Regions from separate parts of the Bacillus sp. SRL543 genome, predicted to be linked through region 2. Evidence: riboswitches for the same ligand, from Rfam matches in the RefSeq annotation. Region 2 holds a riboswitch; each other region holds the start of a gene.
The links. A riboswitch is a leader RNA that binds a small molecule or an ion and turns the genes downstream of it on or off. The one in region 2 is predicted to bind S-adenosylmethionine.
Positions count from the first base shown of each region.

Region 1: another riboswitch for S-adenosylmethionine. It lies ahead of AC4E8B_RS12640 (Fur-regulated basic protein FbpA); the one in region 2 lies ahead of AC4E8B_RS04305 (sugar ABC transporter substrate-binding protein).
Region 3: another riboswitch for S-adenosylmethionine. It lies ahead of metK (methionine adenosyltransferase); the one in region 2 lies ahead of AC4E8B_RS04305 (sugar ABC transporter substrate-binding protein).

Region 1 covers NZ_OZ481794.1:2,503,261-2,513,670, forward strand. Annotated here, with positions in the region: gene AC4E8B_RS12605 (DUF6044 family protein) at 1-1,287, opposite strand, end outside; gene galU (UTP--glucose-1-phosphate uridylyltransferase GalU) at 1,491-2,363, shown strand; gene AC4E8B_RS12615 (MATE family efflux transporter) at 2,409-3,749, opposite strand; gene AC4E8B_RS12620 (STM3941 family protein) at 3,922-4,464, shown strand; gene AC4E8B_RS12625 (hypothetical protein) at 4,505-5,062, opposite strand; gene AC4E8B_RS12630 (TetR/AcrR family transcriptional regulator) at 5,179-5,760, shown strand; gene AC4E8B_RS12635 (alpha/beta hydrolase family protein) at 5,813-6,619, opposite strand; gene AC4E8B_RS12640 (Fur-regulated basic protein FbpA) at 6,636-6,800, opposite strand; SAM riboswitch class I at 6,869-6,973, opposite strand; gene AC4E8B_RS12645 (DMT family transporter) at 7,291-8,217, shown strand; gene AC4E8B_RS12650 (AAA family ATPase) at 8,325-10,064, shown strand.
Region 2 covers NZ_OZ481794.1:809,273-819,682, reverse strand. Annotated here, with positions in the region: gene AC4E8B_RS04320 (hypothetical protein) at 1-671, shown strand, start outside; gene AC4E8B_RS04315 (ABC transporter permease) at 826-1,845, opposite strand; gene AC4E8B_RS04310 (sugar ABC transporter ATP-binding protein) at 1,814-3,352, opposite strand; gene AC4E8B_RS04305 (sugar ABC transporter substrate-binding protein) at 3,418-4,500, opposite strand; SAM riboswitch class I at 4,643-4,807, opposite strand; gene AC4E8B_RS04300 (S8 family peptidase) at 5,075-7,480, opposite strand; gene AC4E8B_RS04295 (AAA family ATPase) at 7,498-8,496, opposite strand; gene rlmD (23S rRNA (uracil(1939)-C(5))-methyltransferase RlmD) at 8,943-10,337, opposite strand; gene AC4E8B_RS04285 (DNA-3-methyladenine glycosylase family protein) at 10,356-10,410, opposite strand, start outside.
Region 3 covers NZ_OZ481794.1:3,846,735-3,857,144, forward strand. Annotated here, with positions in the region: gene asnB (asparagine synthase (glutamine-hydrolyzing)) at 1-715, opposite strand, end outside; gene metK (methionine adenosyltransferase) at 1,048-2,247, opposite strand; SAM riboswitch class I at 2,679-2,857, opposite strand; gene AC4E8B_RS19600 (thiol-disulfide oxidoreductase DCC family protein) at 2,962-3,330, opposite strand; gene qoxA (cytochrome aa3 quinol oxidase subunit II) at 3,695-4,642, shown strand; gene qoxB (cytochrome aa3 quinol oxidase subunit I) at 4,684-6,636, shown strand; gene qoxC (cytochrome aa3 quinol oxidase subunit III) at 6,636-7,232, shown strand; gene qoxD (cytochrome aa3 quinol oxidase subunit IV) at 7,235-7,519, shown strand; gene AC4E8B_RS19625 (hypothetical protein) at 7,911-8,153, opposite strand; gene pckA (phosphoenolpyruvate carboxykinase (ATP)) at 8,424-10,013, shown strand; gene AC4E8B_RS19635 (DUF4385 domain-containing protein) at 10,125-10,410, opposite strand, start outside.

The DNA.
Region 1 (10,410 bases), 1.7 Mb from region 2:
CAGGGTGTAAAAGCCGCTGTACTGAGCAATGGCCGGATGGATGCCTATGCTTGCGACCCGGTAATCCGCCTGCGGCCTGCCTATATATTCTTCTATTTCTGTGAATAGATCTTCGGCATAGAATTCTTTGACAGAAGGCTTCCTGCTGTAAATGATTTCATCATTGAAAGCTCCCAGTAAAAGGATTTGAGCGATAATGACGGCCAGGATGCTCTTTCTGCTGTTTGACGAAATCCAGACTATCTTTAGAGCGAGAGCAAATGACACATATATGATCAGCGGCCGCAAAAAATGGAACCTGGCAAAATTGAAGGTATCCATAAAATGGAACCGCTCTGTCAATGGGAGCCATCCTTTATAGAACCAGAAAGCGTACCAGACAGAAAGAAGAAAGTTCAAAGCAAATAAAAAGAGGTAAATTCTCTCTTGCTTCCAGCTTTTATTCTTCAAGACCAGAAAAAAAGCATAAAGAGTGACAGGAAGGATAATCAGTCCATGCACCGTCATGACATGCGTGTGGCCCAAAACAAAGTTTTTAAAAGCGAGCCTGACGCAATGAGCGAATGTCAGCCTTGCATGAAAGTATTCATCCCGGCTGTTATCTTCTTCTGAAAAAAGAAACGAAAGGACAAGACGGTATTCGACCAGCAGATATAAAAGTGTCATGCCGGCAATAGCCGCAGCGAATCGCAGATTGAGGCCTTTTCCCCTGAACATGTCAAACAGCCATATTCCTCCCATTGCAGCAAGGAAGAAGAAAAATCCGAGAACAAAGCTGGAGTAAAAAGGAAGCAGGGTGAGCGCAAGATAGCTTTTCCAGTCGGCCTTCCCCTGCCGTATATTCAAAAAAGCCCACAGAGCCAGGGGCATACCGAGGGTGCTCAGCATTCCAGAAGGCCAAAAGGGAGTCAGTGCGAAGGCCAGCGCTGCCCCAACCCTGATGGCTGACCATTCTGGTTTCCTGGTAAAATGCGTTTTCAGCAAAAGATACATGCCCAGGAAGGCTGCGCATCTTGTAAGAAGCTGATTTAGGGCATAAGCTGTCATGGTCGGAAAAATAGAAAACAGCCACACAATGCCGCTGAATTCAGTTCCAAAGGCATTGCGCGGCAGGCCGTTGATTACCTGCGGTATGACTGCCTCTGCCGTTCCATATGTCTGGCCGCTTTCTTTAAGGACTTTATACCACGCCAGGTTAGAATCCAGGTTGTCATGAACGCGTATATGCGCATCTTCTCCAAGTATGAATAATGGGCTTACATACAAAGCAATGACAGCCAGCGCCATGAAGATATTCTTTCGGTCTTTCCGTAATAAATTTCCGGTCAATTCATACACCCCGCCAACTCTTGCATTGCTATTAAATTGTGCCGGGCCCAGGAGAACTATTCCTTTTTTTCCTGATTAAAAGCTGCATATCCCGTTTGTCCCCGTTCATATGTTCAGTAAAGTGAACTTTTTCAAGTAAATTCTGCTGGGAGGTACAAAGCATGATCAGAAAAGCGGTTATTCCGGCAGCCGGCCTTGGCACCCGTTTTCTGCCCGCTACAAAAGCCCAGCCAAAGGAAATGCTTCCGGTTGCCGACAAGCCTGCGATCCAATACATCGTTGAGGAAGCAATAGCTTCCGGCATAGAGGATATCATCATTATTACCGGCAGGAATAAACGCGCAATCGAAGACCATTTTGATAAATCGGTCGAACTGGAGCTTATGCTTAAGAAGACATGCAAATATGATCTCTTAAAGAAGGTCGAAGCTGCCTCCAATCTGGCCTCCATCCACTATGTGCGGCAAAAGGAGCCGCTGGGGCTTGGACATGCGGTTCTTTGTGCAAAGCAGTTCATCGGTGATGAGCCTTTTGCCGTCCTCCTGGGTGATGATTTGGTCGATTCCTGCATCCCGGCCCTTTCGCAAATGATCGGCCAATTTAACGAAACAGGAGCCTGTATGATTGGCGCGCAGGAAGTTCCCTGGGAAGATGTTTCAAAATACGGAATCATTGATTACTCATTCAAAGCAGGCAGCACGTGCAAAATTGAGCGGCTTGTTGAAAAGCCTTCACAAAATTCGGCCCCGACCAATCAGGCAATCATCGGGCGCTATATCCTTACTCCTAAGATTTTTTCCATACTGGAAACACTGCAGCCTGACCATTCAGGAGAAATTCAGCTGACAGAAGCACTGTCGCAGCTCCTGAAGAAGGAATCTATGTATTCATGTCTGATTGAAGGCCGCCGCTATGATACCGGCGACAAATTTGGCTTCCTGCAGGCTTCAATAGAATTTGCATTGAAAAACGAAGAAATTAAAGAAAAGCTGGAGAGATATTTGTATAGTCTGCACCATAACACTGACCGCTAAGATAAGAGAAAAAAAGACACTCTCAAGCGGAGTGTCTTTTCATGGTTAATCCTCAGATGAAAACAGCTTTTTCCGATCCCACCTGCCAAATTTATAATATGAAAAAGCGATCACGCTGCTGATGATGAAACTTGTTCCCATACCAAACGCGATCCCCTTTTCCCCCATCCACAGTGCAAAGAGATAGGTCAAGGGATACCTCAGCACCCAAAAAGAGATGATGTTGAGCACAAGCACCTGGAACATAGCGCCGGCTGCCCTGACTATGCCATTCAAAACAAAATTGAGACCGAGGAACGGATAAAAGAAAGCGATCGATATAAGATAGCTTGTGCCAAATTCAACGGCTCCCGGCTCTGAAATGAAAAGCGAAATCCCTGCTCTTGCCAAAACAACAGCACCGCCGGCAATCAAGAGCATGATGCCCAGATTATAGAGAGATCCATACAGTGCGATCTGGTGGACCCTTTTCCACTGACCAGCCCCAATATTCTGCCCAGCCATGCTGTTGACCGCCGTGCCGAGCGCCGAAGCCGGCAGCATGATTAGGCTGTCTATCCTCTGGGCTGCGCCAAAGCCTGCTACTGTATCAGTGCCAAAGGAATTCACCACACTCATAATCGCCATAACCCCTGCTGAGATCACCATCATCTGCAATCCAGATGGTATCCCTAATCTCAGGATTGTCCATACTTCTTCTTTATGAGGCATGAATGGCAGGGAAAATGGTGCAAGCTTTCTTTTCAGCACAATATACATGCCTGATATGAATGCGATACCCTGGGCGACAAGAGTGGCATAAGCAGCTCCGTCAATCCCCCATCCCAGGACAGAAATGAACACCGGGTCCAATATACTGTTAAGGACTACTGCGACCATCACGAAAATCAGCGGCGTCCTGCTGTCCCCCAGGGAACGAAGGATTGTGCCGATAAAATTGTACCCGAATAAAAAGAGGATACCGAGGAAATTGATCTTTAAATATGATTCCGCTTCCGGAATCATGGCCTGCGGAGTATCGAGCCATTGGAGTATAGGCTCTGATGCCAAATATCCAGCGGCACCCAGCCCCAGCGAAAGGAGGGTGAGGATGATCACAAAGCTATTGAGATATTGCCTCAGCCCCTTTTCATCATCACCTCCCTTTTGCTGTGACAGGATTGTCAAGGCAGCATTGTTGATTCCGATAATGAATGACAGCACCGTAAATATGACAGTACTTGAAACCGCAATGCTGCCGAGGGAGGAGGCTCCAAGCAGATTTCCCACCCAAAGGCTGTCGACAAACTGGTAAGAAACCTGCAGCAGGTTCGTCACCATGATGGGGGTGGAAAAAATGAACATTTGCTTTAGGATATTCCCTTGTGTAAAGTCTTGCTGGGACATAAAAAACCACACCTTCAACTATGATTGCTTCTATTATTTATCTTTTTAAGTTTAAATTCTACTCAGACGTTTCGAAATTCGAATTATTGCTTCTGCATGGTTTTTTGGGTTTACATTTCAGTAAAAGGGGTATTTTTCCATTTAGGTCCAATTAATCGCTAAGGGGGACAGGATGGAAAAACAATTTTATGCGGCTAAAGGAAAATTCTTTCTGTTTATGCTGATTGTATCGGCTGCTGGTGCATTCTTTGCCTGGCTGGCTGCTGATATGATTTTGCATGAAGAAAACAGAGAAACTATTATGTTGATTGTTTATTGTTTGTTTGCTGTTTTAATGTTCGGATGTGCCCTGCTTTTTGCAAGTATGATCTATGACAAAGCCCCAATGGTTTCTTTCAGCACAGAAGGCCTGGAAGTCAATGGTCCAGGCGGCCCCGGTCTCATTGTCTGGGAAGATTTCCAGGGTATCTTTCCATATGAAGCCCATGGAAATGCTTTTCTGGGGGTTATCGTGAAGGATGAAGAAAAGTACATTGAAAGGCTTCCTGCAAGAAAGAAAAAATTGGTGAAGATCAATCAAGCAACCGGATTTCCACCTTTTAATATTGCTTTGAATTCGCTTAAACACAGGAAGGAATTCGTTGATGAGCTGGAGAGGCGTGAAGTCCCGGTCCTGGTCATGGAAGAGGAATTTGAAGAAGAAAGTGTTAAATGAAAATCATCCCGTCCTCTTGCCAGAGGCGGGATGATTTTTTTTACAGATTCAGTTCCTTGCTTTTACGCGGGGTTTTTGGCCATATGAAGTAGCTGGCAGTGTAGATCAAATCGGCTGCAAGAACAACAGACCAGATTTTCACTACGCTTAACAGCGCCTCTGTTCTTGCTGCATCATTCACGAGATGCACAGTTCCCATCAGCAGGGCAGAGCCGATGATATAAGCAGCTGCATGCCTTGCAAAGCCTTTAATATTGTGCTTTGCATGTTCCATACCATATCTTTTTTCCGGCATTTTGCCCTTTTTGGCGATGTAATATAAGAATCTGTCATCCGCCCACTGGATCATACTTTTTCCAAAAGCAATCGACACACCGATATACACGGCAGCCAATGCATGGGCCTGAGTTGCATCCGAGCCTCTGTACAAATCCCCTGCCGCTGCTGCCAGCAGGATCAGATCCACTGCAGGAGTCATCGCCAGCAGGACGAGACCGGTTTTCTTTTTTTCGAAAAGATAACGCATTGAAAGGCCGGCCAATATCAAAACCCAAAAGCCGATTTCACACCCAATGATAACCCACAATATCCAGTTCATACCTACCCCTTCCAGTACTGTTGTATTGTTTAAACTCATCATATCATCACCTTTTTAGCAATACAAGTGTATCATTTAAAATTGAATACTGTTTTATGGTCTGCTAAACTGGAACCATGCCTAAAATAGTTGATCATGAACAAAGGAAAAAAAGGATTGCCCAAGCCACCTGGCAGGTTATTCTGGACAAAGGGATGGAAGGTGCAACTGTCCGCAATATCGCAGCAGAAGCAGGAGTTTCTCTTGGCGCCCTGCGCCACTACTTCTCCACACAAGAAGAACTGCTTGTTTATGCAATGAAACTGGTAAATGAAAATGTGATAAACAGGGTTACCGAGATTGCACGGAGAGATTTGCCGCCAAGGGAAAAAGTGTATGAGATCCTACTTGAAATCGTTCCAACAACAGATGATAAAATGGCAGAAATGGAGGTTTGGTTTGCGTTTACTGCATACAGCAGGCATAAGGAAGAATTTAGAAGCCTGAAGCAGGGGATTTATACGGGGATTGTACAGATGATAGATTTCCTTAAGTCCCATGGCGAGCTGAAGGATAACCTGGATCACGATCTTGAGACAGAAAAATTATACAGTTTCATTGATGGACTTGCGCTGCACAGCATGCTCGAGCCTGAACGCCTGAAACCGGGCAGAATAGAAAAAACTCTCCGCAGCTACCTGGATGGCATCCTAAAATGACCCAAAAGGACCGGTTCTATTAGAATCCGGTCCTTTTCAGCGTTCATTCAGTTCATGAGGATGCATATGACTGCTGCTCACTGAAAGAAGTGAGCCACTCTGAAGTGCAGCGAATCAGCTCTGCAAAAAAGCTTCCGCTTGAGTAGGTATGGCAGGCTCCATTCACATAATGCAAGGAACATGACCCTTCCTTCCGCTTCCTGAATTTTTCCGCATATCTTCCTGAGTGGGATACCGGGATATCATGATCTGCAGTTCCATGTACAATCAGGACATCGCCCCGGTAAGCCGCAAGCTCTTCCAATGGTTCATATCTTTTCAGCGAAGAAAAGTATTTTTCTGTTAATTGATAGCCCAGATAATCCAATGAAGCTCCCTTGCCCAGTGCCTTTACCTTTTCACTGCCGACAATAGAGGCGATATCTTCATATGGCATTGCAGAAGCCGACCATATAATAAGCTTCCGGATGCGGTCATCCTTGGCTGCAGCCAGGACGGCAACGGCACCGCCGAGGCTATGGCCAATGAGTGAAAGCGAATAAGGATCCGCATATTTCAGCTTCACTGCAAAATCGACGGCAGTGAAAGTCTGCTCCAGCAGATCGGGAAGACCTGTTTCACCATATTCCCCCGGGCTCTCCCCGCAGCCCTCATAGTCAAAGCGGAGGACCAGATAACCTTCCGCAGTGAGACGGTTGGAAGCTTTAACAAACAGCCTGTCGACACCAATCCGGCTGCCTGTAAACCCATGGCAGATGATGACAAGGGGATAGCGGCGGTTTTTGCTGAACCCTGCCGGATAATCGATCGATCCGCACAGGTGCTTATCCTTCCAGGGTATTAGAATGCTTTCTGACATATATAGTCCCTTCCCTCTATTCATTCTTATAAGATCGGTTTTCATGGTAAATTTTTAACAGCTCTTCGTACGGCACCTGGAACAGCTGCAGGCCTTCTTGTTTGTATATACCCATAGACAGCAGCTCTGAAATCAGCTGATCCTTTTTATCTTCTTTTGTCATTGTTAATTTTTCCTTCAATAAAAAAACCCCTTCTGCCCGGTGGCCCGGAAGCAGAAGAGGCTTTTATGCGCGAATGGCTGCCGCTCCTCTCATCTTCCAAGCTTCCGCTTGTTGGATTTGGCACAGTTCTCGCAAGGAGTCTGCTGCCGAGGCTTCATAGGGCCAATTCCCTCCGCCTCTCTGGATAAGAGTAATCCTATAAGTTTTGTTGGAATTAAATATACGCTATTTCTTTTCGATTGTCAAGATGTACTGCTGCAGTTTCCTGTTCAGCTTCTGTTAAGCTGATACAGCCAATGGATTTCCTCCCCGGAAGTGAAATGCATATCATAAGTTTTTATAATGACAGCCTGCTTCGGGTATGTCCATATACTGCCTTGTATGAAGAAATCATATTCCCTGCCTCCCGATGGCAAATCTCTTAAAGCGAAAATAACTGTCAATCACATTCCAGTCTATTTCCCATTCTACTTGAATAAAAATAGGAGAAGACAATTGGGAGGTGGGAATGATGCAGGTCAATCGCGTTCTATCTTTATGGTACGCCCTTTTGGCGATTGCATTCTGGGGGTGTTCTTTTGTATCAGTCAAATGGCTGGTCGATTATCTGGCCCCGGGTGCCCTGGTTTCTTTAAGATTTTTGATTGCTGCCATCTTCCTGGGCTGCCTTCTTACAATATTTAAAGAATCTTTTTACATAAAAAAAGAGCATTTCGCCCATGTTTTTATACTTTCTGTACTTGGTGTGTTCATTCATCAAATGGTACAGGCTTCTGCAATGCTGACGCTGGATGCCTCTGCTGCTGGCTGGATGATTTCTTTCACGCCTGTTTTTACCAGTTTGCTTTCCTTCCTTTTTTTATCTGAAAAGCTTTCACTCCCTAAAGTTGGGGGGATGGTGATTGCTATAATAGGAGTTTTGGCTATTTCGGCGGAAAATACAGGTGGCACACTTCAATTCAAGCCTGGTCTTGGTTATTTTCTCCTGCTTTTCAGCACCTTCAATTGGGCGGTCTATTCCATTTTGTCCAAGAAATTTGCACTTCCCTATTCTTCCCTTGCCATCACATTTTGGACAAGCCTGATAGGCTGTTTGGCGACTCTGCCCTTCCTCTTGAGAAATCGCGGGTATGAAATTTTGTATACCCTACCCATGGACGGATGGCTGCACCTGCTGTTTCTTGGCATATTTGTATCGGCCCTGGGCTACTGGTACTGGGGAAAGGCGCTTGAGGTGCTTGAAGCGACACAGGTTTCGGTCATGATGTATCTGGAACCGCTGTTTACATTGCTGGCAGCAATCCTTATTCTCGGCGAGAAAATTCCGCTGCACAGCAGCATCGGGGGAATTCTAATTATCTTGGGGGTATCCGCAGTAAACAAGCCGGTCCTCGACTTCTTTATCAGGAAGCTTTTTAAATACCCTATAAAATAACGGTGAAACCTTTTTCCAATAATTACATGTTTTTTCGCTTGGATAAATCTATACAGTCCGAACAAGTTTTCCTATAATGGAGATAGATTCATTTAGGAGGGAAATTGTTGAAATCCACTTTCAAAAAAATTTCGAAACCTGTCCCCCTTATTTCATTGGCCATTCTAATAGCTGCTGCTGCACTGTGGTTCAGCCTGTCCGGCAGCAAAGAAGTTACCATTCCCTTTTCTTCCATAGAAAATATCATTCAGGATCATCCTAGTGAAAATGTCATTCTAAAAGAAATGAAAAATGGCACACTGCACTTGACTGCAGGTGCAGCTGAGTATGTCTCACAGGTGCCTCCAAACAGCCAGATGGTTGCCAAACTGATCGAAAATTACAATATCCAGTACAGCTACTCTTCCGCAAATCCATATACATTCTGGATTTTGGGTGGAACACTGATCCTGTTTGCCGGGATCGGCCTTTACCTCCAAAAATCCGGCAAAGGAATATCTACAGCCAATTCAATGAAAAACAGCGCCAGCAAGGCAAAGCCTCTTCCATCCATCACGCTGGATGATATCGGCGGCCTTCAGGATGAAATGAAGGAGGAAATTCTCCAGACACTCTCTATCATTAAAGACAGGGAAGCATCCATCCAGCTTGGTGTAAAGCCGCCAAAGGGAATCCTGCTTTACGGCCCTCCAGGCACAGGCAAGACGCTGCTGGCGCAGGCGATCGCCAAGGAAATCGGCGCTTCTTTCTTTTCAACCAGCGGATCTTCTTTCAATGAAATGTTCGTCGGCGTCGGAGCTTCAAGGGTCAGGAGCTTATTCCAGAACGCCCGGAAGCATTCACCCGCAGTCGTCTTCATTGACGAAGTTGATGCCCTTGCCGGCAAGAGGAAGCAGCATGGCGGGGACGAAAGCGAGAAAACACTGACTGAGCTGCTTGTCCAGCTTGATGGCGGCCATTCAAATGACGGCATTCTTTTCATCGCCGCAACCAACCGCAAGGATATGCTAGATGATGCATTCCTTCGTCCAGGCAGGATTGACTTCTCTTTCCTTGTTCCGCTTCCGGATACAAAAGGAAGGCAGGAAATCATCAGCATCCACACAAAAGGCAAGCTTCTTGCAGAAGATGTCGCAGCTTCCCTGCCTGCACTGGCCGAAAGCACTTCCGGCTTCTCAGGGGCGGACATCAGCTCTCTCTTTGAGACAGCAAGCAGAAGGGCCATCCGCAGCGGAAAAGAAAAGATAGATAAAGAAGACCTTGATTTTGCCATCGACCGGACGGTGCTTGGAAGCACAACACGCCCGCTTCAGGACCCTGAAACGAAAAAGAGGGTTGCCATCCATGAAGCTGGACATGCCTTGATTGCGGCCATTACCAAGCCTGGTTCAGTTAGAAAAGCAACAATCATACCGCGTGGACAGGCGCTTGGATATGTCGCACCGATACCAAAGGAGCTTCATTTGTCTACTTCCAGTGAGCTCCTTGACCAGGTCAGCATGATTCTGGCTGGCGGAGTGGCGGAAAGGCTGTACCTCGGCGAGCACAGCATCGGGGTCAGCGGCGATGTCCAGCAGGCTAAACATATCCTTGAGCAGATGGTGGAAATCGGCTTATTCCAGGACGGTTTCAACCTGACCTTTGTGAAAGCGGAAAAAGAAGCCAAGATGCAGGAGCTGTTCCAGCAGGCTTTAGCGAAAACAGAAATGCTCATTCAAACCCATGAATACGAATTTGAGTGCCTGGTTGCAGCCCTTCTGAAGAAAGAAACACTAGAAGGTGCAGAGGTGCAGGGCATCGTGGGCGAACCATCGAAAAGACAGGAAGCCGACCTTATGCCTGTGTAGAATTGAACTGGAAAAGCAGCCTGGCAGGCTGTTTTTTTTATTGCTGATATACAGTGAACTTCCCTGCCTTTTCATAAAGCGGGCTGGAACAGCCATTCTAGCGGTGCAGGAAAGTGTAAAATGGTTTTGTCGGCCAATTGCGTTGTTCCTGGTGGATAGATATCGGCTTGTTTGGTAAGAAGAGGCTCTCTTTCAAAGCAGGAATTCGCCGGAATAGCGGAGACTCATGCTTCAAATCTCTATCATTCAGCATATTGCTTCCACCGGTACAGCTTGGATTCTTTTCTCTGGAAAGGCCACTATGAAAAAAAGGAGCGGGCCGCTCCTTTCACATGTGGCTTTTATT
Region 2 (10,410 bases):
ATACGCCGCTTGATGTTATATCGTTTGCAAGGCCTGGCATAGACGGAATTCATTTCGGTTTCCTAACAGATTTCGGAAATGTAAGTGACTTACATAATGCTTACATTGTGAGGGTTTCTCCCATGGATTTTGACGACCCGGTAAAAATTGTGGCCCGCAATCTTGAAGACTTTCTGAGTATTGCTGTCTATACTCCGCATGTACTGGACGCCATTGAACTCTCGTCAAGCCCTGAAGACGTTGAGAAATACTTAAAACAGAGCGAAGAAAACAGCGACGAAAATAGAAGAACTGTTGTAAAAACCGTTCAGGAAGCTCTTCAGCTTCAGCCAATTGACTCTCTATCTTATTATTTGCAAAAAGTAAATAATGAGCGTGAAGAATCTGTACAATTTAAGACGGAAGATGGGCTCAGTGTGGTGAGCCATATAGAAAATAACGCTGAAAAGACGCACTCACCTTTTCAATTGGAAAGAGGACAGACATTAGACTTAACTCGTGTACGAGCCTTTTTCGAACATGCCCCCCTCCCTTTAAAACTCGTGTTCCTCAGGGATGCACAGTCAAAAGCATTGCTATTCGACCATGAGGAAGTAAAAGCTTTTCTTAAAGAAAAGCTTTATCAAATGAATCTAAAAGATGAAGCGGAAAGAATATCCTGGCCGGAATAATGAATTTGAGCTTTCCGCTCTGCAGCATTATTAACCTGGCCTTTGATGGGGGCAGTCCTATAATGGACCTCCAATTAACCCTAAAAAGCCTAACCCCCAACACGTTAATGCCTTAGTGCGCCGGGGGCCAGGCCTTGTTATCTCATACCAATCATCAACTGGCACTCTTCATTTGTATTTTTGAACGCGCTGATTTTTTAGCACTGAGTCGGAAATAGGTGACCGTGAGTGCAAGGACGAGGACTGTGCCTTTTACAATTTCAAATGCGTAATATGGTAAATTCAGCATCGTCAGCCCGTTGAGGAGCACTCCTATTAAAGCTGCTCCAAAAAACGTGCCCAGCGCATTTGGTTTTCCTGCTCCAAGAACAGAGAATCCGACGAAGACAGCGGCTACAGCCTCCATCAGCAAGGAAGCTCCGGAATCTATTTGTCCAGAGCCAACCCTGGACGCAAAGAGAATCCCTGCCAGTGATGCAAAGATCCCTGATACTACATAAGCAAGGGTTTTCACCTTATTCACATTGGTTCCTGACAACCGGGCTGCCTCTGCATTCCCCCCGGTCATATACAGGATTCTTCCCCACCGGGTTTTATTCAGTACCACGTAAACAGCAGCCACCAATATCAGCATTAAGATCACGGGGACAGGAATTCCCCATAGTCTTCCCTGCCCAATCCAAAGGAAATTTGGATAAAACTCTCCAGGCGCCTTTCCTCCAGTAGTCAATTCCATGTGGCTGTAGATAGAATATCCCTCAGTGTATGTGCGGTGCATGCCTGAAATGATATACATGACCCCTAAGGTTGCCAGCAGATCGGGTATTTTAATTTTTACAATAAGAAGGGAGTTAAACAGCCCCACCGCGGCGCCTGCCAAAATCGGAAGAATCAGGACTGCCCAAAGCGGGAGCTCAAACCATACCATCAAAGAAGCTGTTAAGACCGTCGCAAGGGACATCGTGGATCCTACCGACAAATCAAATCCATCCACAATCAGGGTAAATGTCACTCCTAGAGCCAGCAGGGTGACAATGGAGATGGAACGCAGAATATCGGATATATTACTGTAAGAAAAAAAGGCCGGATTTACGATGGTGAAGTAAACCAAAATCAGAGCCATCAATAGGATGGCACCATATTTATATACAAACTGAAACACTTGGCTGCTCATCACTTTCCTCCTTTCCCCCGCTCGCATATAGCAGGATTTTTTCCTGTGTGGCCTCTTCCCTTGATAATTCTTTTACAATTATCCCGTCATACATCACTAAGATTCGGTCCGAGACAGTCAGGATTTCTGAAATTTCACTAGTCAGATAGAGAATACCCTTCCCCTGGTCGGCAAGGCCTTGGATAAGGTCGAAGATTTCCTTCTTTGCACCAATGTCCACGCCTTTGGTCGGTTCATCGAAAATATAGAGGTCACTGTCTGCTCCTGTCCATTTTCCGATCGCCACCTTCTGCTGGTTTCCTCCGCTTAAATGGAGAACCGGATCCGTTGTCCCGCCTGTTTTAACACCCAGGTTTTTAATAATTTTTTTCGCGTGGCTTTTTTCCGATTTTTTATTCATGAAAAGAAAAGAGGAAAACGATTTTAGATGAGGGAAAGAAAGATTATGTTCAATCGACTCATTGATAAACAATCCTTCTTTCCTTCTTTCTTCCGGGATTAAAACCACACCGGCACGTATCGCATCCGCAGGGCTCTTAAAGGGACCTATTTCCCCATTCATCTTCATTTCACCTGATTCTGTTTTCGTAAGGCCGAACAAAATTCGTGCCAGCTCTGTTTTTCCTGCTCCAACCAGCCCTGCGACTCCTACTATCTCTCCTCTTGAAACCGAAAGACTGGCATTTTTCACTAACCCGCCATCACTTATCCCATCGACTTCTAACAGTTTCTTCCCCGGTACCGTTTTTTGTTTTTCTGTGATTTGAATGTCTTTGCCAAGCATCGCCTCGACAATTTCCTGATGGGTAGCTTGTGTTGTTTTAAAGGTCTGAATGGTTTCACCGTCTCTCATGACGGTAATCCGGTCACTTATTTCAAATACTTCCGGCAGCCGGTGGGAAATGAAGATGATGCCCATCCCCTGCGCCTTCAGCTTTCTCACAACGTTAAAAAGATACTTTGTTTCCTCGATCGACAGCGGGGCAGTCGGTTCATCCAAAATGATGATGCCCGCCTCTTTGACAAGGCATCTAGCAATCAGTACCATTTGCTTTTGAGCGAGGGTCAACTCAGAGACATATTGGTCTACAACTATTTGCTCTTCATTCAGGAGAGCAAGAATTTCTTCTGCTTTTCGCTTCAGCTCCTTTTTTGAGACGAAAAAACGGTTTCCCCCGGCAAAGGAATCAAGCAGAATATTCTCCGCCACTGTCAGCTGCGGCACCAGTGCTGTATCCACCTCCTGGTAAACACAGTGGATGCCCAAATCCTTCGCCTCTTTTGGTGAATGGATAGTGACTGGCTTTCCGTTAATATAAATATCTCCTTCATCATGGCTGTAAGCACCCGCCAAAATTTTAATTAGCGTACTTTTACCCGCACCATTGGCTCCCAATAAAGCATGTACTTCTCCAGAGGCCAAATGCAGTCCAGCTCCCTTCAAAGCCTTTGCTGCACCAAAGCTCTTGGATATATTTCTCATTTCAAGTAGTGATGCACCCATCATGCTGCCTCCTTTAAAAAGGAAAACATCAGGCGGCCTTTAACCTAAGGCTGCCTAATGTCCCTCTGTTATTTCCCTTCTTCCAATTCCTTCAGGGTTTCGGTATATCCCTGGTCGCTGTTGCCCCATCCTTCCACGTATTCATTCAGCTCCGTGGTTGTGATTTGCTCTTCCGGGAGGTCATCTTTTGATACGAACACCGGTGTTAATTTAACATTGTCAGGAGTCTCTTCTCCGGATAATTTTTGATAGGCATAGCGAACCTGTATTCTGCCAATATCCTTTGGATCAACAGCTGCAGATGCCACCCAAGGAGAATTCTTGTCCTGAATCATTTGCAGGTCTTCATCACTCATATCGATTCCGTACACTTTGATATCTGTCCGGCCGGCCTGCTGGATAGCACGGACCGCTCCTTTGGCAAATTCATCCCATGCTGCCCAAACCGCTGTAATCTGCCCTTTCTCCGGATACTGCTTTAAAATGGCTTCCATTTGTGACTGAGTATCCAATGCTGTATTCTGCGTCGCTGCTCCAAATGCGGCGACCTCTTTAATCCCCGGATTCTGTTCAAGGAATTCCTTATAGGCAACTTGTCTTCGCTCCATCGGCGCAAAGCCGGCTACCCATATCTTAACGATATTTGCATTTCCATCTGAGTCCTCAGCCAGTCTCTCAAGAGTGCTTTTTGCCATCTGCTGATCACCCTGTTCAAGCACGGTCACACCCGGTTCACTAACCTCTGCGTCAAAGGCAACGACCGGAATTTCTTTCTCGATCGCCTTTTGGACTCCGGCCGCCAATGCTTCTTTCGTGCCATGGTCTATTAAAATAGCATCAAATCCCTGGTTGATCGCTGCGTCCAGGTTTGAAGACATTTTCGCCAGGTCACCATCAGAAGTAAAAACTGTGGTAGTTCCGCCGAATTTCGTAACCTGCTCCTTCACACCGTCAATATATTGAGCAGAAAACGTACCAAGATTTTGCTGCATAATTAATGCGATCTTTTTATCGGCAAGCTGGTTTTCACCATTGGTTTTATCGGCCGCCGCCTCTCCCTCGGTGCTGACGCCTGTCTTTGGCTGGCACCCTGCTGTAAGCAGGATAACGACAAAAATACTTAATAGAAAGCTCCATTTTTTATTCTTCATTTTCTCTCTCCATTATTGTTTTTTTTTATGCTTTTGCTTTAAACCCTTTGATGCTGACCTGTATATCACTCCTTTTATGACATAAAAAAGCCTCTTTCTACGTAGAGAAAGAGGCTGAAGATTATCTATCGAATCTCCACACCTCTTATCTCCCAGAAAAGAAAAATCTCCTCTGTTGGAATTAGCACCGTGCCTTAAAGGTATTTACATACCGGCGCAAATCTTGCTGCGCCCCGTTTCACAACGGAATTACGGTCGGTTGCTGGGCTTCATCGGGCCAAATCCCTCCGCCTGCTCTCGATAAGAGTTGAAAGCTTGCTATTAATCTTGATTACCTTTGCTGAATATTATCATCAAAATTAAATGTACGCAATATGTTTTTTTAATTTTGTGAATTTTTATGAAAGGAGTACATGTGGAACTGGGCCTGAAATTTAAGATAAGCAGTGATTAGCGAAAAGAGATGTTGTAGGATTAGGTGCCTGACCTCACACACTTAAAAGCTTTAACAAGTATATATTGTGGGGTCAGGCCCTTAATTCCTAAAACGTTGTACATTATTTAGAATTTGCACTTACCAGTCAATATCAACAGATACCATATTTTCAATTGGAACATAAAGGTTTACAGTTTCATCGTCTGTTATTACTGACACAATTAATGAATAATCAATTGAAGGGGTAGGTCTTTCTTTTACTTTGTCTTTCCACCACCCATGCTTCGGAAAAATGGCTATATATCCACAACTTGCAAGCTCTGCAGCAGTTGTTGTCCATCGATCAGATTGTACTGTTCCCCTGCTCCGAGCAACAGAACCAACATCCCAGCTAATGCCACTTTTAAATCCTTTTTCATCCCCATCTCTTCGATCTTTATTTACTCTCTTAAAAAATTCATCATCACTTTCTGCAGGGCCTTGTAATTCCCAAGATAACGAAGCACCTTCGTACGCTTTAGTATAATGTTTTGGATTAGGCTCTATAAAAAAAGATAAAGTTACACGTAACTCCACTTCAGTAGACCCTAACTCTAAAAGGACCTCTTCTGGCCATGGAATCCTGTAAAAGTTCATGTCTCGTACTTTATTCTTTTTCCCCTTAACTACTTTTTCATAGCCTATCTTAATATTATCTTCTGCAATAAGAGTTACAGCGGAGTTAGCAGACTTACAAGCAAGTTCTAAGTTAGGAACTCCATAGCCAAATGCTCTTAATCTATCAATCTTTTCAGGGAATTGTTTTTTCATCTGATCAGACCAACTTGCAGAGTGAATTAAAAGACCTCTAATAGTTGTAGGTAAATATCTAAGATTGTACGACCATATAGTTGCTAACATTTTGGCTGCTTGAGGAGCTGCCATACTTGTTTGTGCAGTATTTACAAATAAATTATCGATAAAATTTTTACTAGTAGAGAGCAAACTTAGACCTAAAACATCCCATTCCCAAAGTGGTTCATTTACAAGGACATTTCCCGCTTCAAGGACAACCTCTGGTTTAATTGCAAACCTTGCTGGGCCTGTTCTACTATGAGGTGAAATTCCTTCATTACTCACTAGTACTTCGTAGCCTTCATAATCACCAGTAAGTGGAGGAGACTCCATTAGATTGGTAATACCCCCAACCGTTATTGCATTTAATGCTTGTGCAGGATCGTCAACTTGAGATGCTAAATTCCTAGTAGGATATCCTACTTTATCAATAGGTTGTACATTACCAGCAGCAACTGTCATTAATCTGCCATTTCCATCATTATAACAAATTGAATCGACCGCAGATGACCATGATGTTGGTTTGCCGTTAAGTGTATCCTCATGTGTTGCTCCAATAGACATGTTAAAAATTCTTTTATAGCTGGGATTTGCATCTTCTACAACCTTTACAGCATTTATTGTTGTTCCACCCCATAATTCTTCTGTACCCGTACCACCTAAAGGAATTTTTACAGATTCTAAATGGTTTGTTAACTCTATTTGCTCACCTTTATATAATATGTTTGTTAAATCCCCATAACCCGCTATCCCAGCGACTTCGGTACCATGACCTATAGAATCTCCAGTAGTTGGTGACGATGGATCAATACTATGCAAACTATTCGGAGGATAAAGGGATTCAAGTAAAGGATGTTGATTGTTTACACCAGTATCTATAACTGTTACCCTCGGTGCATTATCAGATGGATAAACTAATGATTTCATTAACTCTTCAATATCAAAAGAATCTGGTCCTGAGTTAGACATTTCCTGTATTAATACTCTTGATGGACTATGAATTTCTGCTATCACATCGGATTCATTTACGATTTGTTCCAGTTCACGACGAGTAGCTTGTAATAATAGAACTTGCCTTTCTCCAAACTTAATTACATTATTAAGATTAGCATTTAGGTTGTTCTTTTGAATAGATTTTCTAAAATTTTCAATATTTTTATTTGCTATATGTAAGTCAAACGTGCCGCCTAAAAGCCATATTTCCCACCATGCCCTATTTTCTTTATTTTCTTCCCAATAAGACATTTCCCCAACATATAATTCTTCCAATAGAGTAGAGCTAATGCTTTCAATACTTGCTACTAAGTCATTATGTTTTGGCTTTTGTTTTTTTGTATTCTCACTCTGGTATTCATAAAGTTTCTTTTCTACTACATCAAAGCTCCCTTCAGGAACTCTTGCTACCGCAAAAGGGATACTATCTTTTTCACCTTTAATTAAAACCTCGATACCAGATTTTTTATCTCCTATTGATTCGGCTTTTAACTCAAAGTTTTCTTTTCCCGAGAAAGTAACCAATTTTGATTCTTTTTTCTCATTCATTTTGGCTACATTTTTCAATTCGTTTAATTCTTTCCTAAGCCTTATAACGTGTTCTTCCCGCTTTCTTTCAGGAATATTTAGTTTCGTTGGATTTGTTTTTGGTGATTTAAAGTTTTCAATTTTGACATTTCTTAGGTGTAAATGATCTAAGTTGTAGTTTCTCCCCATTTAACTACACCTCTTTATTATTTAATATTTTCACTCGGGTTCATTTCTTTTCTTTGTTTAATTGACCAATAAAGGATTTCCTCTGACAACTTATTCTCATTATTCAAAATAGTGCTTTTTAGTGCTTCTTGTAATGCCTTGTGAATCTCCGCATAGCTTAACCCTTGACTAAGCTCACCAAGTTTACTGTAATCATTTATTTCTTTAGGGAAATTTTTCATTTTATTCCTTAACATTTTTACTGAAGTTTCCTTATCTGGTTTTGGAAAATAAATTACATCATCAAATCTCCTGAACAGTGCAAAGTCAAGTACTTCACTGTAATTAGTAGCAGCAATGACAAGACTCTTTGCAGAAAAATTCTCTAATAATACAAGAAAAGTACTTAAAACCCTTCTGACTTCACCAACGTCTCGTTGATCTCCCCTGGTTGTTCCAATAGAATCAAACTCGTCAAATAAATACACTCCAGGCGTATTCTCCATCGAACTAAATATTTCTCTCAGATGTACAGCCGTCTCTCCTAGGTACCTAGAAATAAGCCCTTCTAATTTCACTACAAACAATGGTAATCCTAACTCACTTGATAGGACCTTAGCAGCCATTGTCTTACCGTTACCAGGTGGACCGACAAGTAAAAGTTTTTTCTTGTAATCAAGCCCATAAGAATTCAGAAGACTGTGACTTCTCCATTCTACTAATATCCTCTTAAGACTTTCTAAAGTTTTTGGGTCTAAAATCATATCATTCAATTTTTCCTTGGGATAATATGATTGCAAAAGTTCAGACATCGCCCCACTTGGAAGTGAGCTTTTAATTTCAGGTAGTGGTTTACCAGCATACTGACCAATTACAGGAGTAACATTATCTATAAGTTTCCTTATATCGTTTGCTACATTTGAATGTCCTGCTGAAGCCTCTTTAGCGGCTATTTGTAATGCTACCTGTCTAAACTTGTTATTGTCCCCGTTGATATGGGCTTTAATTAAAGCTTTTATATACTCAGCTTTAGCCATTTACACCATTCCCCTCATTATGCACGAATGGATTTACCATGCTTATAAATTTCCATAAAACTACATTACATCCCTTTTTTATTAGCCAATAACCTCTGTTATGTCTATATTATATGTTTTATTACTAATATTGACGAATAAAATAAAAAACATTATCGTTTTCATTAAATAACATAATCCTTGGTCTTTACATAGGATTATGTGCCTGACCCCACACACTTTAAAAGCTTTAACATGTGTAGGTTCAAGCATAGGGACCTTATTACTAGATCGTTTCTCATTTTCACTAACTGATAAGTAAATTTTTTTCTTTGTAATCTAGTAAGATTTCTGTGAAAAAGACCAGGGAATGGGTAACTGATCCCACCCACTAATTATTCATAGCCTTTCCGCTTATCCCCAGCAATACTCCCCCTATGTTTTCCATAAAAAAACAGGTCCCCTCCTCAGGAACCTGCTCCACTCCTCAATACCAATTCACTTACCACTTCAACATGCGCCGTCTGCGGAAACATATCCACCGGCTGCATATACTCAACCCTATACTCCGGATCCAGCACCGCAATATCCTTCGCCAATGTAGACGGATTGCAGGATACATAAACCACCTTCTTAGGCTTCACCTTCAAAATCGTTTTCAGCAGCGCCTGGTCAAGTCCAGTTCTTGGCGGATCGACGACGATAACATCCGGTCTCCAGCCTTCTTTCATCCATTTCGGAAGCAGGACTTCGGCTTTGCCTGTTTCGTATTTGGCGTGTTTGATGTTGTTGCGGGCGGCGTTTTTCTTGGCGTCCTGGATGGATTCGGGAATGATGTCCATGCCGCGGACTTCGCCTGCCTGGTCGGCGAGCCAGAGGCCGATGGTGCCTACGCCGCAGTAGGCATCTGCTACTTTTTCTTTGCCTGAGAGGCTGGCGGCTTTTTTGACTTCGTTATAGAGCTTGACGGTCTGCTCGGGGTTGAGCTGGAAGAAGGTCCGGGCAGACAGCTCGAAGGACAGGTCCCCGAGTGTTTCCTGGATGTATTCTTCCCCGTGCATATGGCGCGTTTCTTTTCCGAAGATCAGGGATGTTTTTTCGCCGTTGATGTTTTGCATGATTGATTTGACCTGCGGCAGCCTTTTGGTGATTTCTGTGATGAGCTGCTCTTTTTTCGGCAGGTCCTTGGTTGATGTGATGATGACGATCTGGAGCTCGCCGCTCTGGATGCCGGTCCGGGCCATGATGGTGCGGACGGTTCCTTTTTTCGTCTTTTCGTTGTAGACGGAGATGCCGAGCTTGTTCATGACCTTTTTGACAACACCGATCGCTTTGTTGGTGTGCGGATGCTGCACGACGCATTGCGGGATGTTGATCAGGTTATGGGAGTTGAGCCCATAGAGGCCGGCGATGATTTTTCCATCCTCCTGGCCGACCTGGAAGGCCGCTTTGTTGCGGTAGTTCCACGGGTCCTCCATGCCGATTGTGTCACGGATATCGAGACCAGCAACCGGAAGCTTGGTATGGCGCTCGAGCGCCTGGATGACGATGTCGCGCTTTTCCTGCAGCTGCCGGTCATAGCGGAGATGCTGCAGCTGGCAGCCGCCGCACAGCTCATAGACCGGGCATGGCGCCTGGACGCGGTACTCGGATTCTTTGCGGATCGTTTTGATTTTGGCTTCGGCGAACTTCGGGCTCACCTTTGTCGCTTCGACGACGACCTCTTCGCCAGGCAGCGCACCTGGTACAAAGACGACCTGCCTTTTAAAATAGCCGACGCCCTCGCCATTGATGCCGAGCCGCTTGATTGTGAGCGGGAAGGTCTGTTTTTCTTGTATTTTCACGGTTTGTTCGTTTTTCATCGTGCTGCTTCACTCCATTTATTCAATACTTCTCCAGAGATACAGGGAAGCATAGGTTAGATAAGGATCCCAC
Region 3 (10,410 bases), 1.9 Mb from region 2:
TCACAAATTCCGGCTCAGACTTCCGGACAGGCTGGAAGGATGCTTTCCAATAGCGCTTGATATCCATAGGAGAACCGATTTTCTTTGTAAAATAATGGCCAGGCTCAAGCTTGTGGATGCCTGCAGACATGGTTTCCGGCTCCGGAACGAACTGGTATGTCAAATAGTGCTGGAGGGACTCATAATTGAGGACGTCGTTTTCCAGCGCCATCAGGATGCTTTTCTTTTCAGAAGCAAAGAATGTTTTCCCGTCATTATCAAGGTAGAAGAAAGGCTTGATGCCAAAAGGATCCCTGGCACCGTATAAGGACTGCTCCTGCTTATCCCAGATGACAAATGAAAACATCCCGCGGAGCTTCTCCACCGCTTTTTCCTTCAGGTGGCTGTAGAGCGCAATGATTACTTCTGTATCAGAATGCGTCTCAAATGTCAGGCCTTCTTTTAAAAGCTCTTCCCGGAGCTCCACATAATTGTAGACTTCTCCGTTAAAAATGATCCAGTATCTTTCATTTTCATAGGTAAGAGGCTGATGGCCGCATTCGATGTCAATGATGCTCAGGCGGCGGAAGCCGAACTGAATATGCTCATCATGATAGTAACCTGCATCATCAGGTCCCCTGTGGGTAATGATATTATTCATATTTTCAAACTGCTGTTTTTGCGCATCGTTCAGAACTTGCGCATTTTCATGGACACAGCCGATAAAACCGCACATTATGTAGTTCACCTTCTTCAATTTAGTCACAATCCCATTCCGTCTAAAAACAGCCAGCGGAAGGCATTCATGCCAGCGCAGTCTTTGACCGGCCAGCCATAATTTACAATAAAACACATTGTTTTCCCAAAAAACATACTCTCTAATACTACCACTAAACACAAAAAAATGGCACTATCAACATGAAAAATGGGTCCGGGAAAAATTAGGCATTTACCTGAATTATTAACATATCAGCAGGCCGTTAAACGCTTCTGTCACATTAGACGGAATAGAAAAAAAGCGGGAGCTGCCTATTTCAGCACTCCCGCTTTTTTATGTTCATATCATATTTATTTCCCAGCCTGCTGGCTCAATGAGTCTGCTTTATCTGTGCGCTCCCATGGAAGGTCAACATCTGTACGGCCGAAATGTCCGTAAGCTGCAGTCTGCTTATAGATTGGGCGGCGCAGGTTCAGCATATTGATGATGCCTGCCGGGCGAAGATCAAAGTTATCCCGGACAAGATCGACAAGCGTATCTTCGCTTACAGTCCCTGTTCCGAAGGTATCTACTGAAATGGAAACCGGCTGCGCTACGCCGATTGCGTAGGCAAGCTGGACTTCAACCTTATCAGCAAGACCGGCAGCGACGATATTCTTCGCTACATAGCGGGCTGCATAAGCTGCTGAACGGTCAACCTTTGTAGGATCTTTGCCGGAGAATGCGCCTCCGCCGTGGCGCGCATATCCGCCGTAAGTATCAACAATGATTTTGCGGCCAGTCAAACCTGCATCGCCTTGAGGTCCGCCGATAACAAAACGGCCTGTAGGGTTGATGAAGTATTTAGTATTTTCATCGATCAGTTCTTTTGGAACGACCGGATTGATGACATGTTCTTTCAGGTTGCGCTGGATTTGCTCCAGGCTGATTTCTGGATGATGCTGTGTAGAGATGACGATGGTATCGATGCGCACAGGCTTGTCGTTCTCATCATACTCAACAGTCACCTGTGTCTTGCCGTCCGGACGGAGGTAAGGAAGAATCTCTTCTTTGCGTACTTCTGTCAGGCGGCGCGACAGTTTATGTGCCAGGGAAATCGGAAGAGGCATAAGCTCTTTCGTTTCGTTGCAGGCAAAGCCGAACATAAGGCCCTGGTCTCCTGCGCCGATTGCTTCGATTTCTTCATCCGACATTTGTCCTTCGCGTGCTTCAAGCGCCTGGTCAACACCCATTGCAATGTCAGCTGACTGCTCATCAATGGATGTCAGTACGGCACAAGTTTCGGAATCAAAGCCATATTTAGCACGGGTATAGCCGATCTCCTTGATTGTTTCACGGACAAGCTTTGGAATATCAACATATGTAGATGTTGTAATTTCACCTGCAACAAGCACTAGTCCTGTTGTAACAGATGTTTCAGCAGCAACGCGGGCATTTGCGTCTTTTGCTAAGATAGCGTCTAAAATAGCATCAGAAATCTGGTCACAGATTTTATCCGGATGACCTTCAGTAACTGATTCAGAAGTAAACAAACGGCGTTTATTTGACATCTGATTTCCTCCTTATTTATAAGAATAGAGTGAGGTTCTTATCCGGCGCTACACCTTATTCTTCCCCTCGGATTGATACGGTACTCATTCCCTAAGTAGTATTGAATAAACATGGAGTTTTTATCCCGCTCTCGCGTATGCATTGCTTCACAATCTGCATAACCGGCTGGTCCTGTCCCCCGGGACCGCAAGCCTTCAGACAAGTGCTGAAAGAGCAGGCCGCCGCTGATGCAGAGAACCGGTCAAAGGCATTATATATAAGCCAGGCACAATCAGATTGTATGATTTTATCCTGTTAAATGCATAGCCCTTGTAAATCAGCTTTATGCAAAAACTTCCATAATATGCAATTAAAAGACTTCCCTCAAAATGCAAAATAAAAAACCTTCCCAAAGTGAAAAGGTTGAAAGCAAAATGATTCGCGCCTTTCACTCTTATCGTTCAAGGAATTCTTCCTTGCGTCAGGTTAGCACCTTTGCTAAAAACAGGCCATCGCTGGCTGTAATTTGAACCGTTATGCTCTTTTCAGCATATATCCGTTTTCAAAAAGCATCATTAGCAGGTTGCTGGGTTTCATCGGGCCTGTCCCTCCACCAGCTCGGGATAAGAGAGTATCCGTTCAAGGTAAAATCATAACGTACAGATGTAGTGGCGTCAATCATTTTCTCCACTATAGCAAGAACAATTTTATATTGTCTCATATATGGAAATGACTCAGAGGGAACAGCTGCCATCCTTGCATTTCTTCCTAAGCAGTTTATGCCTGTTCCGTGCAATCCACCTGTATGCCGGAACCCCGGCAGCAGATGCCAAAGGAAGATGCATACAGAGCCCTAAAACGAAGGTAAGGGGGAACAGCAGCAGCAGCCTTCTGACTGCATAGAAACCCTTCAGGACCTTTTTTTCAGGTGTTATAATATGAAGCTCTTTCCTCAGCTCCCTGCTGCTGAATTGAAGCTCTCCATGTTCCTGTTCATATTTTTGCAATGAAACCCACTCTACCCGATGAAGCAGGTCAAGCTTCCCGAAAGATTTCTTCGTCATTTGGCAAAGCTGGCAAGTATTGTCGTAAAGGGCAATCATTTTCACATTACCATCTCCCGCCTGTAGTCGTTCATCTTATTAAATTTTACCATACCTTTCAATCATTCTTAAAGCACGATAAACTTATATCTATATAATATATGTTTCAATGAATATAATGCCTTCCCTCTTTATCTCCAGCAGCGTTCACCGCTTTAAGCACCCCCTTGAATTTGTGTTGTGCAAATAATATGCCGCAAAGTTCGGAAAGAATTTCTATCTTCTTGAACAATTTGTGACACCTTTCACATTCTATTGAATTACCCTATAAAATTGCTTATGATGATAACAGATTGTGAACTATGTAACATATACACTATTTTTATGTTATTAAACTTTCAGCCAGTGAGAAAGGGGCTTATCCATGAAAAAGAAATATTCTTTGCTTTTAGGAATATTTACAATCATTACTATTCTATCAGGCTGTGAGCCGCTGATGGTGCTGGATCCCAAAGGTCCTCAGGCTGCCGTCCAGGCAAAAGACATTATTCTGTCAACGGCAATCATGTCTGTCATCGTCCTTGTGGTTTTTGCCATGCTTGCTTACATGCTCTATAAATACCGCTCTTCGAAGCAAAGCAAGGATTATGAACCGCCGCATATTAAAGGAAACCTGCTCGTCGAAGCGGTCTGCGTCGGAATCCCTGTCCTGATCGTCATCTTCCTTTCAGTCGTATCCACTCAGAGCAACTATAAAGTGGAATCAGCACCGACAGGATATGGCGACAAAGAGCCTTTAGTCGTATACGCATCATCTTCCAACTGGAAATGGCATTTCAGCTATCCTGAAGAAGATATCGAAACAGTCAACTATCTATATGTACCGACTGACCGCCCGCTTGAATTTAAGCTCTATTCATACGGACCGATCACAAGCTTTTGGATCCCGCAGCTTGGCGGACAAAAATATGCCATGGCTGACATGGTCAATACGCTGCATCTGGGCGCAGATGAACCCGGCGAATATATGGGGCGCAATGCCAACTTCAACGGAAAAGGCTTTGCTGAAAATACATTCAATGTAACAGCCATGCCGCAGGAAGAGTTTGACCAATGGGTGGCTGACGTCAAAAAGACGGCTGAGCCGCTTACTGAAGAAAAATTCGATGAACTGCTTGAACCGGGTCATCTTGGACAGTCCACCTATACCGGAACACATCTTGAATTCATGCCTGCTCCTGAAGGCGAGCATGGCGGCCATAACCATGGTTCCAGCTCTGACAGTGATGATGCTGACTCAGATCATGAACATATGGATATGGAAGAGGACGGATCTGGCAGCAATGGCCACTCAGAACATGAAGGCCATTAATAAGAACAGAACCGCTACCCTAGAAAGGAGTTTAAAATCCTATGGAATTCTTTGAACGTTTTGCCATTCCGCATCCCAGCCCTGTTATCTATGCGTCAATGGTTGCTATAGGTTTAACGGTTATTGCCATCATCGCAGGCTTGACCTATTTCAAAAAATGGGGCTATCTGTGGAGAGAATGGCTGACAACAGTCGATCATAAACGGATTGGGATCATGTACCTGATTTCTGCCCTGCTCATGCTTTTCCGGGGCGGCGCAGATGCCATCATGATGCGCGCCCAGCTGGCTGTGCCTGATAATACCCTTCTTGACGCACAGCACTATAATGAAATTTTCACAACGCACGGAACAGTTATGATTCTGTTCATGGCAATGCCATTCATCATGGCATTCATGAACTTTGTCGTGCCGCTCCAGATCGGGGCACGCGACGTTGCTTTCCCTAAGCTTAATGCACTCAGCTTCTGGCTCTTCTTCATGGGTGCCATGCTGCTGAACATCTCATTCGTCATCGGCGGCTCGCCTGATGCCGGCTGGACTTCCTACTTCCCGCTTGCAGGGACAGAGTTCAGCGAATCAGTCGGAACGAACTATTATATGTTCTCACTGCAAATCGCAGGTTTGGGTACATTGATGACCGGTATCAATATGGTAACAACCATCCTCAGGATGCGTGCGCCTGGCATGACATTGATGAAGATGCCGATGTTCACTTGGTCATCACTTGTTGCCAGCATCATTATCGTATTTGCTTTCCCTGTGCTGACTGTTGCTCTTGCAATGGGATCTCTTGACAGATTATTTGCCACTAACTTCTTTACGACCAGCAATGGCGGTATGGATATGCTGTGGGCTAACTTCTTCTGGGTATGGGGACACCCTGAGGTATACATCCTGATACTTCCTGCTTTCGGTATATACAGCGAAATCATCTCAACGTTCGCACGCAGGAACCTTTATGGCTATAAATCAATGGTAGGATCCATGGTGATCATTTCACTCTTGTCCTTCCTTGTCTGGACTCACCACTTCTTTACAATGGGCCAGGGAGCTTTAACAAACAGTATTTTCTCTATTACGACCATGGCGATCGCCGTGCCGACCGGGGTTAAGATTTTCAACTGGCTCCTGACACTTTGGAAAGGGAAAATCACCATTACGACGCCAATGCTTTACTCCCTGCTCTTCATCCCGATTTTCACAATAGGCGGGGTAACAGGCGTTATGCTCGGCATGTCGGCTGCGGATTACCAGTACCATAATACTATGTTCCTGGTTGCCCACTTCCACATGGTTATCATCCCGGGTGTTGTATTCGCGATGCTTGCCGGATTCCATTTCTACTGGCCGAAAATGTTCGGCTATATCCTGAACGAAAAAATCGGCAAGCTGACTGCATGGATCATCTCCATGAGTACGCTCCTTGCTTTTATGCCGATGTTCTTCTCAGGCTTGGACGGACAGGCACGCCGTGCGTACACTTATTCTGAAGCTACAGGATACGGCATCTGGAATATGCTTTCCTTTATAGGAGCTGCAGGCCTTGCTGTCGGATTCGCCTTGATTGTTTACAATGTGTACTACAGCACACGCTACGCTTCAAGAGATATCGGTTCAGATCCTTGGGATGCACGTTCTCTTGAATGGGCGACTAATACACCGGTGCCGGTATATAACTTTGCCGTGCTGCCTGAAGTTAAGACTTCTGAAGGGCTTTGGGATGCGAAAATGCACGGACACAATTTGTTCCCTGGCAAATATGAAGAAATCCATATGCCGAATAACAGCGGCTTGCCTTTCATACTGAGCTGCATCTTCTTTGCATGGGGCTTCTCCTTCATTTTTGCTATGTGGATTCCAGTCATCATTGCGACGATCGGCATCTTTGCCTGCATGGCAGTATGGTCGTTCCAAAAAGATTATGGCTACCATATCCCGGTTAAGGAAATCGAACAAACTGAAAATGAAACTAAAATGCGGGGTGCTAACTAATGAAAATAGATCACTCGCTGCCGCTTGAATTCAGTACTGAAGAAAATAAGACGAAGATTTTAGGATTCTGGATTTTCCTTGGTGCGGAAATCATGCTTTTCGCAACACTTTTTGCCGGATATTTTACCTTGGTGGACAGGACCGGAAACGGTCCGTCTGCCGGTGAAATCTTTGAAATCACACCGGTTTTAATAGAGACATTTGTTCTTTTGACAAGCAGCTTCACGATCGGGCTGGCTATTCACGCTATGAGGCTCGGCAATAAAAAAGCAATGCTTGCATTCTTCGGGATCACTATTGCTCTTGGAGCAGGATTCTTAGGAGTAGAAATTTTTGAATTCACCACTTATGTGCATGAAGGTGCAGGGCTTCAGACAAGCGCCTTTACAGCGATTCTGCTCACTACACTGGGGACTCACGGACTTCACGTCACATTCGGGATTTTCTGGGGACTGGCAATCATGCTTCAGGTGAAAAAACGCGGATTGAATCCCCACACTGCCAATAAGTCGTTCATCTATTCACTTTACTGGCACTTCCTTGATGTTGTGTGGATCTTCATCTTCAGCTTCATTTATCTGAAAGGACTGATGTAAACATGAGCGAATTATTTCCTCGCAAACAAGTGATGGGCTTTGTGGCTTCGTTAGTCCTGACAGCGGTGGCCCTCATGGTTTACTTCTTTGATATGTCCTATGCAGTCGGGCTGACGATCCTTGTTATTACGGCATTCATCCAGGCTGCCCTGCAGCTGGTTGTGTTCATGCACGCAGGTGAGTCAGAGGATAAAGGTACGATTTTTACCAATATTTATTATTCGATCTTTATTGCCCTGGTGACTGTGTTTGGTACATTGCTCACTATGATTTGGGGTTATATGTAGGATTAAAAGCGGAAGCGCCTTGTTTAAGGCATAAGAAATAGGAGAGCCTTTTGTGGCGCTCCTATTTTTTTTGGCTTATAAATGAGGGCTGTTGATTTGCGTTCCAGGCACTTCGCTTTCCGCGGGGCGAAGTTGAGCCTCCTCGCGCTCCGCGCTGTGGGGTCTCAACATTTTCGCTGCAATCCCGCAGGAGTCTACGTGCCTTGCACTCCAATCAACAGGCGGTTCCAATTTTTTTGTGCTTTTTGGGTTCCCGTATTTATTAATCCATTACTATACCTGTAGTTCATGATCATAGCTTCATCTAAAAAAGCACATAGAACCCAAAAGGCAGTGAAAATATTTCAGTACCCTTTTTCCTGCAAAACAAAAGGAGCGTCAACGGACGCTCCTATTTTTTATGTTGTACTGTCAGTCTGCAGCCTTCTGTTTTTTCGAGCATTTCTTCTGTTGCTTTAAAGAAGGTGCCCATGAGGAAAATGAAAACTGCCCCGATGACCATCCCGATTCCGACAGGAGTCAGTAAGCTGGAACCGCTTGCAAAAAATCCAGCCAGAAAAGTGAGAATTCCTGCTGCCAGGATGGCTCCGCCGATATTTTTGGTGAAGATAATAATCTTTTGATTGTTGTTCATGCTTATCGCTCCCCTTTTTTCATTATTATCCATCTTTGTTCACTATATTGTCAATATATATTCACAAAATATCCCTTGACTTTAGTATTTTTTTACCCATCATAAAGGTAATTCATGCAGTATTCATGTGAGAATAGGAGAATTGTTACAATTTATTGTTACCACAAGGAAAAAAGTTAAATAGTATAGATTAATTATATAAATGTGTTATACTATTACTGAGATGTAATCACTTTCAAAAACAAATTGGCAAAGGAAGGTATTCATCAGATGAACTCTGTAAGCATCCCAAATGAACTTAGCACCCTATTGCAAGGCCGTAACATTCAAATGCAATTGTCTGTACCCCAGCTTGTGGAAAAAGTACTGAATAAACAGGAAGGCATCCTGACGGCAACTGGTGCAGTCTGCGCCACAACCGGAAAATATACCGGCCGGTCGCCAAAGGATAAATATATTGTTGAAGAAGCATCCGTGAAAGATAAAATTGACTGGGGACTGGTTAACCAGCCTATTTCTGAGAAAATCTTTTCTAACCTTTATACTAAAGTAATCGATCATTTGAGAAATAAAGAGGAAGTTTACGTGTTTAAGGGTTTTGCAGGAGCGGATACAAAGCACAGGCTCCCTATTCAGGTAATCAATGAATATGCATGGCATAATCTTTTTGCCCATCAGCTTTTCATCCGTCCGTCCGAGGAGGAACTGCTCGAGCATGAAGCTGCCTTCACAGTCATTTCTGCCCCTGATTTTAAAGCAGATCCGGCTATTGACGGGACTCAATCTGAAACATTCATCATTGTCTCTTTTGAACGCAGGACCATTCTGATCGGCGGTACAGAATATGCAGGGGAAATCAAAAAGTCGATATTCTCGATCATGAATTATGTCCTTCCGGAAAACGGCATCCTGCCTATGCACTGTTCCGCAAATGTCGGTACAGAAGGCGATGTTGCCCTTTTCTTCGGTCTGTCCGGAACAGGAAAAACAACGCTTTCTGCTGACCCAAGCCGCCGCCTGATCGGCGATGACGAGCACGGCTGGTCATCAACTGGGGTTTTTAATGTCGAAGGAGGATGCTATGCAAAATGCATCGGCCTGACACACGAAAAGGAACCGCAGATTTTTGACAGCATCCGCTTCGGTTCAGTCCTTGAAAATGTCATCGTCAACCAGGATTCGCGTCTTCCCGATTACGACGACAATACATTGACTGAAAATACCCGTGCGGCATATCCGCTCCAGGCTGTAGACAATATCGTCGATCCGAGCGTCGCCGGCCACCCGAACACCATCATATTCCTGACAGCGGATGCCTTTGGGGTGCTCCCTCCAATCTCCAAGCTGTCCAAGGAGCAGGCTATGTACCATTTCCTGAGCGGCTATACGTCAAAGCTTGCCGGAACGGAGCGCGGCATCACTTCTCCACAGGCGACGTTCTCAACATGCTTTGGTTCGCCGTTCCTGCCTTTGCCAGCGATGAGATATGCCCAAATGCTCGGCGAGAAAATCAGCGAGCATAATGCAAATGTCTTCCTTGTCAATACAGGCTGGACAGGCGGGGAGTATGGAACAGGCAGCCGCATGAAGCTTGCCTATACACGCGCAATGGTTCAATCTGCCTTGATCGGCGAACTCAATCATGCTGAAACGGCAAAGGATGAAATTTTCGGCCTTGAAATTCCGCTTCATGTGCCTGGTGTGCCTGATGATGTCCTTCAGCCAGTGAAAACATGGGCAGACCCTGAAGCATATGCCGAAAAAGCAAAAGAGCTTGCCGCGCAATTCAGGGCCAATTTCAAGAAATTCACAGACGTACCTGCTGAAATCGAGGAAAAAGGCGGTCCTTCAGAAGCTTAACCACACATTCAAACGCGCAGGCAGCCGCTTCAGCGGACAGCCTCCCGCGCGTTCACACTGATAGACCTTAAACAGAAAGCCGTGCCTGAAATCCAGGCACGGCTTTCTGTTTTATCCATATTTCTTCTGATGCTCTTTTTTTAGTTCCAGATATTCCTGGTCTTCTCTGATCAGATTCCACTTTTCCTTAAAAATGCGGGCTGACTCCGCTTTTTCCTGATCAAGATTCCTTTCCTTCACATCTCCATCTTCATCATACTTGCGGCCGCCTTTATAATTCGCATACCTCCTTGCCCGGGTATAGCCCATCTGAATGAATTTGCGGCTCATATCCATGCCGGGAAAATCTCCTTTTTCCTTGTACTCCATATACAGCTGATAAATCTTTTCCGATGAC